Regions from separate parts of the Xenorhabdus budapestensis genome, predicted to be linked through region 3. Evidence: predicted binding sites of a transcription regulator. Region 3 holds the regulator's gene; each other region holds the start of a gene.
What was found. The regulator Fur, encoded in region 3, represses iron uptake genes when iron is present. The targets are predictions, from matches to a motif close to ATAATAATGAGAACNACTATCAA.
Positions count from the first base shown of each region.

Region 1: the regulator Fur is predicted to act here: its motif matches at 2,517-2,539, upstream of sodA (superoxide dismutase [Mn]).
Region 2: the regulator Fur is predicted to act here: its motif matches at 2,257-2,279, upstream of HGO23_RS09065 (TonB-dependent hemoglobin/transferrin/lactoferrin family receptor).
Region 4: the regulator Fur is predicted to act here: its motif matches at 2,652-2,674, upstream of HGO23_RS01710 (TonB-dependent receptor domain-containing protein).

Region 1 covers NZ_CP072455.1:70,905-75,100, reverse strand. Annotated here, with positions in the region: partial or broken gene HGO23_RS00310 (MOSC domain-containing protein) at 330-791, opposite strand; gene yiiM (6-hydroxyaminopurine reductase) at 953-1,624, opposite strand; gene sodA (superoxide dismutase [Mn]) at 1,790-2,422, opposite strand; gene acs (acetate--CoA ligase) at 2,816-4,196, shown strand, end outside.
Region 2 covers NZ_CP072455.1:1,988,856-1,993,051, reverse strand. Annotated here, with positions in the region: gene ppsR (posphoenolpyruvate synthetase regulatory kinase/phosphorylase PpsR) at 53-916, shown strand; gene HGO23_RS09070 (3-deoxy-7-phosphoheptulonate synthase) at 1,079-2,125, shown strand; gene HGO23_RS09065 (TonB-dependent hemoglobin/transferrin/lactoferrin family receptor) at 2,527-4,196, shown strand, end outside.
Region 3 covers NZ_CP072455.1:3,135,531-3,139,726, forward strand. Annotated here, with positions in the region: gene ybfE (LexA regulated protein) at 165-455, shown strand; gene fldA (flavodoxin FldA) at 630-1,163, shown strand; gene fur (ferric iron uptake transcriptional regulator) at 1,370-1,819, shown strand; gene HGO23_RS13615 (beta-N-acetylhexosaminidase) at 1,935-4,196, opposite strand, start outside.
Region 4 covers NZ_CP072455.1:418,190-422,385, reverse strand. Annotated here, with positions in the region: gene frdC (fumarate reductase subunit FrdC) at 1-103, shown strand, start outside; gene frdD (fumarate reductase subunit FrdD) at 120-473, shown strand; gene HGO23_RS01710 (TonB-dependent receptor domain-containing protein) at 569-2,629, opposite strand; gene HGO23_RS01705 (acetyl/propionyl/methylcrotonyl-CoA carboxylase subunit alpha) at 2,968-4,196, opposite strand, start outside.

The sequences.
Region 1 (4,196 bases), 1.3 Mb from region 3:
TATGGCTACCTATACTTCTATGGTTTAAATCATCCACATATAAATCATATTCTAATAATACGAGTACTTATTTTGTGATAAATATCACATTAAAAAACATCAGTCTTTTTAACCTTTAATCATAAACAAGTTAATAATAATCTTATTTTATCAACAAACATTTTAATATAGAATATTGATAAATTAATTTTATATAAAAGAAACAATATAATAATTTGAAAGAGCAGAACAAAATAGAAAAAATAAGTATAACGATAACAAAATTATTGTTATCGTCCACTACAAGAAAACAACATATTTTTTAATTAAAATATATATCAGTAAATAAATTATTTACCAAATAAACGACGATTGAAATCCTCTATTTTTCCATGCAATATCCGCTTTTGCATCGTTAGATTCCAGCTAGCAGATAACCCTGCTGCACCCATTAGACGTTGGTATTGCTCTCCATCAAATGGGCTATGAAAAGCAATGGAAATAGCATCCTTAACAGAAACATCACTATTTCGACTGAGTAATTTTAGTGGTTCAGCAGCACTGACAAAACCTGAAGAGATGACCCGATATAACCAGCCACAATACCCTTCATCTTGCATCATAGCTGCAAAATTCGCAATTCCAGTAATAAGATTAAGTTTGTAGCAAGGAGAACGGGGCTGTGTCACCTGAATAATTACCTCTCCCCACTGGAAAATATCCCCAATAAAAACATTCTCTTCTGTCATACCCTCCGTTGATATATTTTCACCAAATAAGGGAGATACAAATAATTCCACTAATTCAGGATATAGAATATTGATAAATTAATTTTATATAAAAGAAACAATATAATAATTTGAAAGAGCAGAACAAAATAGAAAAAATAAGTATAACGATAACAAAATTATTGTTATCGTCCACTACAAGAAAACAACATATTTTTTAATTAAAATATATATCAGTAAATAAATTATTTACCAAATAAACGACGATTGAAATCCTCTATTTTTCCATGCAATATCCGCTTTTGCATCGTTAGATTCCAGCTAGCAGATAACCCTGCTGCACCCATTAGACGTTGGTATTGCTCTCCATCAAATGGGCTATGAAAAGCAATGGAAATAGCATCCTTAACAGAAACATCACTATTTCGACTGAGTAATTTTAGTGGTTCAGCAGCACTGACAAAACCTGAAGAGATGACCCGATATAACCAGCCACAATACCCTTCATCTTGCATCATAGCTGCAAAATTCGCAATTCCAGTAATAAGATTAAGTTTGTAGCAAGGAGAACGGGGCTGTGTCACCTGAATAATTACCTCTCCCCACTGGAAAATATCCCCAATAAAAACATTCTCTTCTGTCATACCCTCCGTTGATATATTTTCACCAAATAAGGGAGATACAAATAATTCCACTAATTCAGGAAATTGCCTTTTCCAAAAGAGGTAATGTTCCATAGGGTAATGACAAAGCGCGCGATCAGGACCGCCATGAAAACGAGTCTCTGCCTGTTCATCACCTTCCAGACCAAGAGAGGTAAGCTGTAAACGGCCATTCACCAACAGTTTGTTGATTGCACTGAAACCCCACTTTTCGGAAGATGTTATTTTACCTCTATATACCTGTGGGTAATACATTTCTATTTCTCCTCAATAGACTAATATAAATATTATCCTGACCGAATAAACGCGGCAAGCTTCATCTTTTGCCCTTTGAGAGAGCATTGTGAAAGGTCAATATCTCTGCTACAAGTAAAAAAAATGCTGACCCCGCAGTGATCAGCATTATTAAGAGAGGGATTTTTAGAACTTATTCCATTTTTTTTCGTAACGTTTTGCCGCTTCTTCCCAATTTACGACATGCCAAAATGCCTCAATATAGTCGGGACGACGGTTTTGATACTTCAGATAATAAGCATGTTCCCATACATCTAATCCCAAAATAGGATAACCAGAAGTACCGGAAATCTCTTCACCCATCAATGGGCTATCCTGATTTGCAGTAGAAACAACTTCAAGTTTGCCATCTTCTTTTAATACTAACCAGGCCCACCCAGAACCAAAACGAGTTGCGGCTGCTTGCTCAAATTTTTTTTTGAAAGCATCAACGCTACCAAAATCGCATTCTATCGCGGCTTTTAAGGCACCAGATAAAGTTGTCCCTAATTTCAAACCTTCCCAGAACATACTATGGTTTGAATGACCTCCTGCATTATTACGCATGAAAGTACGTTTATCCTCAGGAACTTCATCAAGCCGCTGAACGAGTTCATCAATCTCCAGACAGGCTAGTTTTGGACAGGATTCTAATGCAAGATTGGTATTTGTAACGTAGGTTTGATGGTGTTTGGTGTGATGAATAATCATCGTTTGTTTATCGAAATGCGGTTCTAGCGCATCATAAGGATATGGTAGAGAAGGTAGTGAATGGCTCATGTCATATCTCCAGTTGTTTAAAATATATACACCTTTTATTTGTTGGGTATGAGGCTCACACCTTGTGAACTGCAAGATTATTATAGTGAATTAAACAACAATGAAAATGATTATCAATTCCATGTTATAACTATGGTTTCCTTTCTCTTTCGCTTTTTATACATTTCTTAGATAAAATAACTGAATAAAATCCATTAGTTAGTGTATTTATTCAAAAAATAAAATTATTAATGGTAGTTAATTTTTCACAAATACGCCGCACTAAATGATCATCTCATGAAATTCATTCTTTCCAATGCGTGATCTTCCGCGCAAAAAAGAAACAAAAATTCTTCTTACACTTTAGTTAACCTTGTTTTGACATAGTATTAACAATTGCAAGGAGATAAAAATATGACTCAAATAATCAAGCATCCTATTCCTGCTGACATCGCAGAAACAGCCCTGATAAACAAGCAACAATATATGCAAGACTACCAATGGTCACTACAAGATCCTGAAGGGTTCTGGGGTGAGAAAGGTAAGATACTGGATTGGATAAAACCTTATACAAAGGTTAAAAACAGCTCTTTCGACCCCGGACACATTAGTATCCGCTGGTTTGAAGATGGGACACTGAATCTAAGTGCTAACTGCCTTGACCGTCATTTACAAGAGCGTGGTGATCAAACTGCCATTATCTGGGAAGGAGATAATCCCGCTGAATCCAGACATGTTACGTACCGAGAGCTATATCACGACGTCTGTCAATTCGCTAATGCTTTGAAAAAACTTGGGATTAAAAAAGGTGATGTCGTCGCTATCTATATGCCAATGGTGCCGGAAGCGGCCGTTGCCATGCTGGCTTGCGCCCGGATTGGCGCAATTCACTCGGTGATTTTCGGTGGTTTTTCTCCTGATGCAATTTCTGGTCGGGTTATCGATTCAAATGCCAAGTTAATTATTACTGCTAATGAAGGCATACGAGCCGGACGAACTGTTCCACTGAAAAAAAATGTCGATGAAGCACTGAACAATCCAGCCGTGACAAGTGTTACCAATGTTGTTGTTTTCAAACGTACAGATAATGCAACAAGCTGGCAGACCGAACGTGATTTATGGTGGCATAAATTAACCAGTGGGATTAATGCAGACTGTCAGGCCGAAGAGATGAATGCAGAAGATCCGCTATTTATTCTTTATACTTCCGGCTCCACAGGTAAACCCAAAGGGGTTCTGCATACCACTGGGGGTTATCTGGTCTACGCATCTTTGACGTTCAAATATACGTTTGATTACCGCCCTGATGAAGTTTATTGGTGTACAGCCGATATTGGTTGGGTAACAGGTCATAGTTATCTGTTGTATGGCCCGCTATCTTGTGGTGCAACATCCGTGATGTTTGAAGGTGTACCGAACTATCCTGATGTGAATCGCCTCAGTCAGGTTGTCGATAAACATCAGGTGAATATCCTCTATACCGCACCAACAGCCATTCGTGCATTAATGGCCGAAGGGGATAAAGCTATTGAAGGAACCAAGCGTACATCATTACGCATCATGGGTTCTGTAGGCGAACCCATCAACCCAGAAGCCTGGGAATGGTATTACAAAAAAATAGGCAACAGTAGATGCCCTATTGTCGATACATGGTGGCAAACGGAAACGGGTGGCTTCATGATCACACCATTACCTGGAGCAACTGATCTCAAAGCAGGATCAGCTACTCTGCCATTCTTCGGCATTAGCCCCGCATTAGTGGATAACTCAGGTGACATTCTGAGTGGTGAATGCG
Region 2 (4,196 bases), 1.1 Mb from region 3:
CAGCTAATATTTTGATAATACCCTATAAACTCAACAAGAAAAGAAAAACACAATGATAGAGATCCAACTCCCTCAGACTCAGGACAATGAAACTCTGGAACACAGTGTATTTTTCATTTCCGATGGCACAGCAATTACGGCAGAAGTTTTGGGTCATGCTGTATTGTCCCAATTCCCAATTACTATCACGTCTTATACCTTACCCTTTGTAACCAACAAAATAAGAGCAGAAGAAACCAGGAGCCAGATAAATACCATCTATCAGGCAACACAAATCAGGCCACTAGTTTTTTATTCCATCATTTCCAGTGAAGTTAAAAATATTATCACCAGCAGTGAAGGTTTTTGCTTGGATATTGTCCAGACTCTCGTAGCACCATTGCAGCAAGAAATCGGACTGAAACCCAAACCTGAATTACACCGTACTCACGGTTTATCTAAGAAAAATCTGAGTCAATATGATGCCCGTATCGCAGCCATTGATTATACCCTCGCACACGATGATGGGGTTTCATTACGCAATCTCGATCAGGCTCAGGTGATTATTCTGGGTGTATCCCGCTGTGGAAAAACACCCACCAGCCTCTATCTTGCCATGCAATTCGGCATTCAAGCCGCAAACTATCCTTTCACCGCTGATGATATGGATAATCTGCAATTGCCTGCCGATCTAAAACCTTTCCAGCAGAAATTATTCGGATTGACAATAAGCCCGGAAAGGCTGGCTGCTATCCGGGAAGAACGGAGAGAAAATAGTCGTTATGCTTCATTACGGCAATGTCGGATCGAAATTGCTGAGGTTGAAGCTCTATTCCGCAAAAACAAAATTAATTATTTAAATACCACCAATTATTCTGTCGAAGAAATTTCAACCAAAATTATTGACATTATGGGATTGAAACGGCGCATGTTCTGATCCCGGAAATACCAGCATATCTCAGAACACTATTACAATCTTATACTCGCGATTTCTCATATAATTGTAATTATTGTCTGTTGAATTTGCTGGAGGTTGAGTTATTGTAATTTCAATTACGCCAGACTGCGTCCTAAGATGAAGTAGAATTCGAGAAAGTATATGCCCAAAACAGATGAGTTAAGAACCCACCCAATTGACAGATTAATAACACCTAAAACACTTTCTGAACAATACCCCATATCAGAAAAAACATTACAAAATGTGACGGTATCACGCAGACGTATTGAAGCTATTCTGACAGGCAACGATCAACGTTTGCTGGTCATCATTGGCCCCTGTTCTATTCATGATGTTGATGCCGCTTTTGATTATGCCTCGCGTCTGCACGTATTACGTGAAAAATATCAGCACAGTCTGGAAATCGTAATGCGAACCTACTTCGAAAAGCCTCGTACTGTTGTTGGCTGGAAAGGTTTGATTTCAGACCCTATGTTAGATGGCTCCTGTCAGGTCAATAAAGGGATCTCACTCGCCCGTAAGTTATTAATTGATATCAATGAATTGGGAATGCCCACCGCCACAGAATTTTTGGATATGGTCATCGGGCAATATATTGCAGATTTAATTAGCTGGGGAGCAATCGGTGCAAGAACAACAGAAAGCCAAATCCACCGGGAAATGGCTTCCGCATTGTCATGTCCGGTCGGATTTAAAAATGGTACTGACGGCAATATTCATATTGCTATTGATGCGATACGAGCATCACGTGCCGGACATATGTTCTTGTCACCAGATAAAGATGGACAGATGACCATCTATCAGACCAGCGGAAATCCTTATGGCCATATCATTATGCGTGGCGGGAAAAAACCGAATTACAGTGCTGAAGATATTACAGAAGTTTGTCAGAAATTACGTGAATTCGACTTACCAGAACGCTTGATTGTAGATTGCAGTCACGGAAACTGTCAGAAAGTTCACCGCCGACAACTGGATATAGCCAGAAATATCAGCCAACAGCTTCAGTCTGGTTCAACGGCTATCGCGGGTGTTATGGCAGAAAGTTTTTTAGTTGAAGGTTCTCAAAAAATCATGCAGGGAGAACCTCTGACCTACGGGCAATCGATTACTGATCCATGCCTCAGTTGGCAAGATACTGAACAATTCCTTAATATTCTGGCCGAAGCAGTTGAAAGTCGGTTCTGAATATCGTTTTTACTGGCTTCTGTTCACGATGAGAGTAGGAGCCAGCCCCCTTTTGAAAAATCATACAAAACCAATCTATTGAGTCAGTTATACCTACATAAAAAAATAACTTGAAGTTAATCAAATCAGAAACGATAATTATTCTCAATATTATAATAATTATTGTTCATATTGGTTATGAAAAAATTAACTGATTGCCTGTGTTACCACATCAATCCTTTGCAACAACAGATCCTTCTTGCGTTACATCGTGATTCTACACAAACCGATAACTTTACTCTGACTTAATAACAATTCAGAGAATTCACCGGGATGCATCTCATGGTGATTAAAACGATATATGAGTGTTTCAAAACCATTCATGTGCTTTAAAACACAGCAAAATTATGGAGATAACCTATATGACCCGAATTCAACCACCAAACCTAAAATTGTCTGCATTAAGTATTGTCATTCTGACAGGGTTGTCTTCTGCTCACGCAGTAACCATCCCAACTGATAAAACAGCCCCAGCAGAAAAAAGTAAACCTCATAAAGATACGCTGACAGTTTATGCCACAGGGAATCAGCGCGACAGTTTTGAAGCACCTATGATGGTAACAGTTGTTGAAGGTAACTCAGCCAGCAGTAAAGTTGCAGGCAATGCAAATGACTTGCTGAGCAAGATCCCCGGGATTAATACTGCGGATTACGGGCGTGCTAACGGGCAAGATATCAGTATGCGTGGTTACTCTCAAAAAGGCGTTTTAATGCTGGTTGATGGTGTTCGTCAGGGTACTGATACCGGGCACATTAATGGTATTTTCCTTGATCCCTCACTGATTAAACAAGTTGAAGTTGTCCGGGGCCCATCTGCCCTACTCTATGGCAGTAGCGCATTAGGTGGAGTTATTGCCTATCAGACGGTTGATGCAGCAGATCTCTTACAGGCAGGGCAAAATAGCGGTTTTCGTGTTTTTAGTCGTGCCGGAACTGGGGATCACAGTTGGGGATTCGGCGGAGCCGCATTTGGTAAAACCGATAATCTTGATGGTCTATTTAGTTTCAGCACCCGTGATGTTGGCAATATTCGTTATGGCGGCGGGGTAAAAGGCCAGAATGATGAAATTATCGGCAATGTACTGACCAAAGGGACATGGCAAATTGATGACAGCCAATCAATTGGTGGCGAACTTCGTTATTATCGCAATAAGGCCAATGAGCCACTGAACCCACAATCTGTCAAAACAGCAGATAAAACAGAACAGGCTGATCGCACCACAACACAACGTGATGCGCAACTGACTTACAAGTTGAATCCGGCAGAATATAACTGGTTAAATTTCAGAACAGATATTTACTATTCCAACATTAGTATTGATGCTAAGAGTGAGAAAAATGGTTTTGAAGGCCGTAAACAGGAAACTTACGGTATAAAATTGGAAAACCGTTCGCACTTGAATGCTAACTCCTTTGCTGCACATCAATTTACTTATGGTAGCGAAATATATAAACAGAAACAAAAACCAAGCAGCAATTATATAAATGGATTTCCGAATGCGGACATCCGTTTTGCATCTGGTTGGTTGCAAGATGAGATAACCATTCGTGACTTACCAATTTCATTTATCATCGGTACACGTTACGACAATTACAAAGCATCAAATGATAAATATAAAGATATCAATGCCGATAAATGGTCATCAAAAGGTGCTATCAGTATCACCCCAACAGATTGGTCAATGCTGTTTGCTTCTTACTCTCAGGCATTCCGTTCACCGACAATGGGAGAGATGTATAACGATTCCAAACATTTTCCAAATAATTACTGGAAACCTAATCCTAACTTACGCCCTGAAAGCAATGAAACTCTGGAATATGGCTTCGGGTTACGTTTCGATGAACTGTTTACCAACAATGATGGCCTGAAATTCAAAGCCAGCTATTTTGATACCAAAGCAAAAGACTATATCACCACTTCCGTAGAGTTTAGGAAAGGATTTACGACTTCCCTGAATATCCCCAAAGCAAAAATTTGGGGTTGGGATGTATCGATGACATATAACACTGATTGGTTCTCGTGGGATCTGGC
Region 3 (4,196 bases):
GCTATACACCACTTTCCCTACATTATTAGGTCTGAATTATGACTGAACCCGACAATCCCTCTTATCAACCAACAATCTCCCCCATCAACCAGTAGCGACACGCGTCCAGCTAAGGTATCATTGCCCGCTATATTATTGGTACACGCCCTTTATCAATCGAATTTATGGCAAAAGAACAAACTGATCGCACCACACTGGATTTGTTCGCAGATGAACGCAGGCCAGGGCGACCTAAAACAAATCCGCTGTCCAGAGATGAACAGCTTAGGATCAATAAACGCAACCAGTTGCGCCGGGATAAAGTCAAAGGACTGCGTCGGGTGGAACTAAAACTCAATGAAGATGCTGTTGGTGCTCTCAACCATCTGGCAAAACAGCGCAATATCAGCCGCAGTGAATTAATTGAACAGATGTTGCTGGCTCAACTGGCAACAGATAATCACCTTGCCAATTAACGGCTTTAATTCAACAGAGTGAAGCGGTGTCACCACACAAATCTGACAGACTTGTCACTGATGTTTGGTCAAAATAACGTTTTTCATTTTAATAAAACTGATATTTTTCCTGCTGATTTCAGCGTGACGTGTATGGATTTAATACACTAATAGAACAAGAGGTTAATCTACTTTATGGCAATAATAGGTATATTCTTCGGCAGCGACACTGGCAACACAGAGAACATTGCCAAAATGATCCAAGAAAAACTGGGCGGTGCTGATGTTGCGGAAGTTCACGATATTGCCAAAAGCAGCAAGGAAGATCTTGACGCCTTCGATATCCTGCTGCTAGGCATTCCAACCTGGTACTACGGCGAAGCTCAATGTGACTGGGATGATTTCTTCCCGACTCTGGAAGAGATCAATTTTGAAGGAAAGTTAGTTGCCCTGTTCGGTTGTGGTGATCAGGAAGATTATGCAGAATACTTCTGTGACGCTATGGGCACCATCCGCGATATTATTGAACCTCGTGGTGCAATTATTGTCGGTCACTGGCCAACTGAAGGGTATCACTTTGAAGTATCTAAAGGTATGGCTGATGATAATCACTTCATTGGCCTTGCTATTGATGAAGATCGCCAACCAGAATTAACCGAAGAGCGTGTTGATGCTTGGGTACAGCAGATTAAGGCTGAAATGAGCCTGTCAGAAATCCTCGGCGCATAATAAAAGATCTCCTCTGTGTATGTAAGGAAACAAATGCCTTTTGCACGGGATAATTCTTGAAATATGTGTCATGATAGCGAAGTGGGCATGGTTTTCATTTTCAGTATCCATGCCTATAATCTACAGCATGAAGCTGAATCATGATTCTCTCACGATACCCCAAGTATCACAAGTTCACTAAACTCAAGTTACAGGACTAAATCCGCATGACCGACAACAATAAAGCATTAAAAAATGCTGGACTTAAAGTAACACTTCCTCGCCTGAAAATTCTGGAAGTGCTACAGGTCCCAGAATGCCATCATGTCAGTGCGGAAGATCTCTACAAAAAACTGATTGATATCGGTGAAGAGATTGGCCTCGCCACTGTCTATCGCGTGTTGAACCAGTTCGATGATGCCGGCATTGTCACTCGCCACAATTTTGAAGGCGGTAAATCGGTTTTTGAACTCACTCAGCAACATCACCATGACCATCTGATTTGTCTCGACTGCGGCAAAGTGATCGAGTTCAGCGATGAGTCCATTGAAGAACGTCAGAAGGATATTGCTGCACGTCATGGAATCAAGTTGTCAAATCATAGTCTCTATTTGTATGGTCACTGTACTACAGGTGATTGCCGTAAAGATAGTACGTTACATGATGAGAAAGCATGATAAGAAGGCACGATAAGAAGTGATACATACTGCTCACTTTTGATATCGGCTCTTGTCAAAAGAAGCTGCTGCCGATTAGCCAAAGCTAATCGGCAGGTTGCTTTTTTACAGGCGATTATTTTTGATATACATCTTCAATTCGGCTGAAACGCTTACCATCAGTGCTAACAGAACGGACTTTCACATTACCTTCGACATATGGTCTTTGTCTGTCATCATAAATTTCCCAGGTTTTTCCATCATTCAACGAATACTGAATTGCCAGCCCGGGCAAAGCAATGTTCGCTTCCAATGTCCCTGACACAATCCTTGCGCCCGGTATTGGTAATCGATATGCAACATGTGCCTTATCCAGTTTTGCCATTTCACGTTGCCCCATTAAATTGGCAAAACGACGCCAATCATTATTGAGTTTATCGATTTCAACATACCGTGTGACTCCGCCTTTATATTCCCTGCCCTGCTGGTAATTCTGTTCCCATCCAGCCTGATGCCATGCACGTTCCGCCAGCGACAGCAAACGCGGATAAATCATATATTCCATTTGCTCATCAGTACGCACCGTTTCGCTCCATGATAGCCCTGACAAGCCATACGCCCCCGGCCAACGTTTATTACTGGTGGTATTGAAATAGTTGCCATTGATATCCACCGAAGTCTCGGCATTTTGTGGCATATTATTTGGTGCAAAACTGAAGATTTTGGCTTCATCATTAAAACGAGACGCCCAATAATAGCCCCGCTCCTTCGGATTAACTTCGTACGGCATATCCAGATAAACATAATCAGGGCTGGAAACAACGACACGATAGCCCTTGTTTGCCCAGTCATTAACGGAATCGTAACCTCCCCAATACAGCGTATCCCAAAAGTTCACCGTAACGTACTGAGTAGCAAAGTCTTTCACCGATTTCGCATGTTTCAGACCATCCTGCCATGACTGCATCGCCTCAATACCATGAGCATTGACAATCTTACTAACTTCAATCGCGAAATAACTGGCCAGCTCATCAACATCTTTGATGGTGCCATTCGCAATCATTTTTTGACAAACCTGAGATTTTGCCCATGGTTTGTCCTCAATTTTTTTATTTATGATCCCTTTACCCGGTTCAATTGGACCATCTTTGTCCTGATAACCCGACCCCAAACGAATATTTTTCGCTTCATCACCGCCAAAATGCCATGTTCTCAGTGATGTTCCGGCTTCTTTGTGCATAGCAACGATTTCACTGATGACTTTGTCAACAAAACGTTTGGAAGAATCCATGCACGGGTTCAAATAGCTATGGCGATCGTAAAACTGTACAGATGTCGTATTTGAGGTATCCGTCGGGTCGAGCAAACGGTACTCATTGGCTTCCTGTACCTTTCCTTCTGCCACCAATTTTTTATAGCGGGCTTCCATAGACACTACCGCTGCACGGGAATGGGCCGGAATATCAATTTCCGGGATCACCTCTATCTGACGAGCCTTAGCATATTTCAAGATATCAATGTAATCCTGACGGCTAAAATAGCCACTGCCCATATTATTACTTGCTGGCCCTGAGCCTAATTGTGGTAACAAACATTGCGTCTCAGTTAAATCATGGCAACGTTTGCTGCCGATTTCTGTTAATTCCGGTAAACCAGGAATTTCCAGACGCCAGCCTTCATCATCACTCAAATGGAAATGGAATTTATTCAGTTTATAAGCCGCCATTTGATCGAGCAGACGCAAGACAGCTTCTTTACTATGGAAATTCCGTCCGACATCAAGAAACATACCTCGATATTCAAATTTGGGGGCATCTTTTGCTGTTAATGTGGCTATTTTCGGTACACCATTGGCCGGAAGCAGGGAAAACAGTGATTGCAGGCCATAAAATACACCGGATTCATCAAAAGCAACAATTTGTGCTCCCTTAGTAGTGATATTCAGGGAATAAGCCCCTTTAACCCGCCAATCACCGGTAAATTTGTTAGCATTAATCTGAGTCGCAATCCGATAACCGCTATCGGTTAACTTAATGTTATAGTCAGCAAAACGCTCTCGAATAATCCGAATTGAAGCGTCACTCAATCCTCCCAGTTCTAACCTCACTCCATGAGATAAGTTGACATCCTGTGAATGAATGGACAATTTTCTGGGCGTCGGGATAATTTGCCCACGCAGTTTATCCTCATCAATTAATGACACCTGGCTGTTTTTCTCAAAACGGCTTTCGGGTGTCATCAGGATATTGTTATCCGCTGTAGTTCGTTTCCACTGCTCCCCTTTAAAATCAGATAAAAATGCACTCAGATCCTCAGTATCAGTATTAGTCAGTACCTTGGGAACAGCATCACCTGAAGTGGCATACCAGCGTGGCATAAAATCTGTACTATAAATCTG
Region 4 (4,196 bases), 1.6 Mb from region 3:
CATTATCAAAAGTGAAAAAATTCCACCGGGACCGGTTGTCAAACTACTGTGGGCAACCACTATCATTGCTAGTGCCGTTATTCTCGGTGTAGCACTGCTCTAACCCCAAGGAGGATCTGATGAATCAAGTACCAAAACGTTCCAATGAACCGATTTTCTGGAGCCTGTTTGGTGCAGGTGGTATGTGGAGTGCCATTGTTGGGCCTGCAATTATCCTGCTACTAGGTATTTTGCTGCCACTGGGACTAGCACCGGAAGCGCTTTCTTATGAACGCATTCTGACATTTTGTCAGAGTTTTATTGGCCGCATCTTTTTGCTGCTGATGATTAGCCTGCCTTTATGGTGTGGTTTGCACCGTATTCATCACGGTATGCACGATCTGAAAATTCATATTCCCGCCAGTCAATGGGGGTTTTATGGTGCAGCCGCGATTCTGACTGTGGTTGCCTTGATTGGGATTTTTACGCTGTAATAGCGCTAATTTTAGCAAGCTATCCTGTAAAAAGTCTGCGGATAAACCGCAGACTTTTTACGAAAGGTATTTTTGCAACCTTTAAGACCTGTTCATTAGAACTTATAAGAAATTGTCGCTTTATATGTGCGGCCTTTTTCTTCTTGCCCTTTATAAATATTCAGATAGTAAGACTGTTCGTTGTAACGTTTATCGAAGATATTATCGATACCAAGCTGGATTTCTGTGTTTTTAAATGAGCCCGTTTTCGGAGCCCAGGAAATATACATATCACTGACGCTATAGCCTGATTTATGTACATTTACAACCCGACCACTATCTGTCCCTTTCGCGTCTGCTGACCTGACAAATCGGGAATTCCAACCGAGTTCAATGTCAGTTTTATCAAACAAGTAACTTCCCCCAATGGTAAAAGAATCACCAATAGTTGGTGTGAACTCTAATCTTCTGTCAAACAACTCATTACCTTGCATAATTTTATTATTCGCTTTGGCGTAAGTCGCTCTTAAGGACCAGTTATCCAGTTTATATTTAGTCGCTAATTCAAACCCTTCCAATCTGGATTTTGGGATGTTGTGTAGCTCTCTTTTAGCTAAAGTCGTAGACAGGTTTTTAAAATTGGTCTGGAATACTTTACCAATTACAGTAAATGAGTCGTTTTCAGCAAAAATACTAGGATATGTTCCCGCTACGCCAGTTTCTAAGTTGTACCCTGTTGTAGTTTTCAAGTTAGCATTGTGATTGCTTGGCCCCAGACCAATCTCTTTGCCCAATGGCCCTCTGAAAAGTTCGGTATAATTGGCAAATAATGTGGTTGACGCTCCAAGTTCGTATTTCAAACCAAGTGCTTTTGAGAAACGAGCATAAGTTCTCTCAAAAGGTTCATGGTTTTTATTAATAGTGTTGTATTTGTAATGATCCCATCTGACACCTGGTATGAAATGGAAATCAGCAATTTGAATATCATCTTCCAAATAAACAGATGATGACTTTCCTGTTTCTACTGCTTTTTTGTGTACATTTTCTGATACATCAGTGTATGCCATTCTGGTATCAAAATATTCATACCCATAAGTTAAAACATGGGATAATTTCTGGGTATCAAAATTAGAGACATTACGCGCCCTAATGCCTTGAGTTTCAACAATACTGTCAAATCCCTTTCCAGGCCCACCGACTTCCCTCATATGATTGAAATTTTGTTCTGTGTGATAGGCAGAAATTTTTAAATCAATGAAGTCATTATCGACTGGTACATATCTGTAAGTAAGATTATAAGCATCACGCTCTACAACGTACTTTCCTTTTTTCCCTTTATTGATGTCCGAACCAAAATTCAATCTGAAATTAGTATCCGCATCATTCTGATAACGTTCTCTTGATACACTGATGTACTGATCATCAGTCAGATTGAATTTCGCTTTTAATAAATAATTGACCAGTTTCCCATCGGTAGGAATTGAATCTCTTCCGCGGCTATCTCTGCCCGATTCAGCATCATTCATATTACGATGGTTAAAGTAGCCTAATAAATCAACTGCTCCCATTCTGCCATAAGTTGCTAAAGATTGCTGGAACTCAGAACCATTACTAACATAACTTAATTTGCCTTTTGTACCAAATAATTGGCCCGGCTCTAATAAATCACCAGCATCAACGGTTTCAAATTTTAATGCACCGCCAAGGGCTCCGGTATCATAGGTAATACTATTAGTACCAACGCTGATATCAATTTGCTTCAGCATTTCAGGGTCTATACCGTAATTCCCCGCATGATGGAAGTGATATCCCTCTTGCCGTGCACCATCAACCGTTACGTTGATGAACTGATCATCCATGCCACGGATTTTAAAGCGCTGCCCTAAAGCGCTAGGGTGACCCGCTTGAACGCCCGGTACATTCTTTAAAATCTCACCGACACTTTGTGCCTGTCTGACTTTAATTTCGTTACGGTTGACTTTTCCACTCTCTTGTTCTGCATTGTTACCTGCAATAACAACGAGTGTATCGCCAGTTGCCGTTGATTTTTTGATTGACCCTTCGGTGTTTGCTAATGCGTTAGTAGAGATAGCGACTGTCAGCATAGATGCAGACATCAAAGGAACACACAGACCACTTTTAGCCAAGCTTGCGTAAATTTTGGTAATTTTAGACATACATTTTTTAGTTAAAACATGATTGAGAATTATTATTATTTACATTTCTATAGGAAATGTAAATAACCTTAAGTGACTATCGTTTATTTTAACTATTTAGATTCGAAATCAGGTCCCAACAAATCCCACTATTCTTAGCTCTTAGCTCTTAGCTCTTAGCTCTTAGCTCTTAGCTCTTAGCTCTTAGCGAAGATTTGTTGACGATCTGAGTCCACAAAGGCAGGTTTATTTATTGAATAGAATGAAGAAGTTGATGACGATAAAAAGCCTGAGTGAGATCTTCACCTCAAAGCTCAAACGGGTATAAATTTATACCCGTTGGTTTTTTAGATAAAATATTAATACTCTATTCTGGCCAAAACTCGGTCTGCATCCTGATAATTCCCTGCCTGAGCACAGAATGTGATTCTCCCTGAACGATGTGCACGGATCTGTACCTCCATTTTCATGGCTTCCATCACAGCAATCACATCACCTTCATTAACTTGCTCCCCTTCCTGAACTAACCAAGAATGCAGAATGCCGGAAATAGGTGCCTTTACCTGACGGGGATCTTGCGACTTTTTTTGCTTTGTTATTGGCTGAGAAAATTGCTTCTCACTGGCAGACGCTAATTTCGCTAAACCTGCCAATAAATCTGATGACAAGCCCAATTGATGCCTGCGACCATCAATTTCAATATATGTGCGGGTGATATGCTTGTCCTCAGCCGGGATCTGACGAAGCGAAGCCTCCAGTTCATCGGCAAAGTCTGTTTCAATCCAGCGGGTATGAACGTTGAAATTATCTCCTGAGACAAAATCAGGATGTTCGATTACAGCTCGGTGGAAAGGTAAAACTGAGGCTACTCCACTGATTTTAAATTCTTGTAATGCCCGACGTGCACGGGCAAGAGCTTGCTCACGCGTTGTTCCTGTGACAATCAGTTTTGCCATCAATGAATCAAAAGCAGCGGGGATTGTAGAACCACTCATTACACCGGAGTCCAGACGAATACCGGGACCAGAAGGCGGGAGAAACTCTGTAATAGCGCCGGAAGTGGGCAAAAAACCTTTTCCGGCATCTTCTGCATTGATGCGAAATTCAAATGAGTGCCCTCTTGGTTCAGGTGTCTCTTGGATGCTTAACGGATAACCTTCTGCAATCCTCAACTGTTCAATGACCAAATCAATACCTGTTGTTTCTTCCGTAACAGGATGCTCTACTTGTAAGCGAGTATTCACTTCTAAGAAAGAGAGCGAACCATCAGCACTGAGTAAAAACTCGACCGTCCCCGCTCCAACATAATTGGCTGCCGCACAAATCGCTTTTGCCGCTTGATGAATGCGTTCCCGTTGCTGCTGAGTTAAAAAGGGAGCCGGAGCTTCTTCCACCAGTTTCTGATTCCGGCGCTGCAAGGAACAGTCTCGGGTGCCAAGCACAACGATATTGCCGTATTTATCTGCAATTACCTGCGCTTCAATATGACGCGGTTTATTCAGGAACTGTTCAATAAAACATTCCCCCCGCCCAAAAGCGGCTGTCGCCTCACGTATTGCGGAATAGTAAAGTTCTTCAACTTCATCCC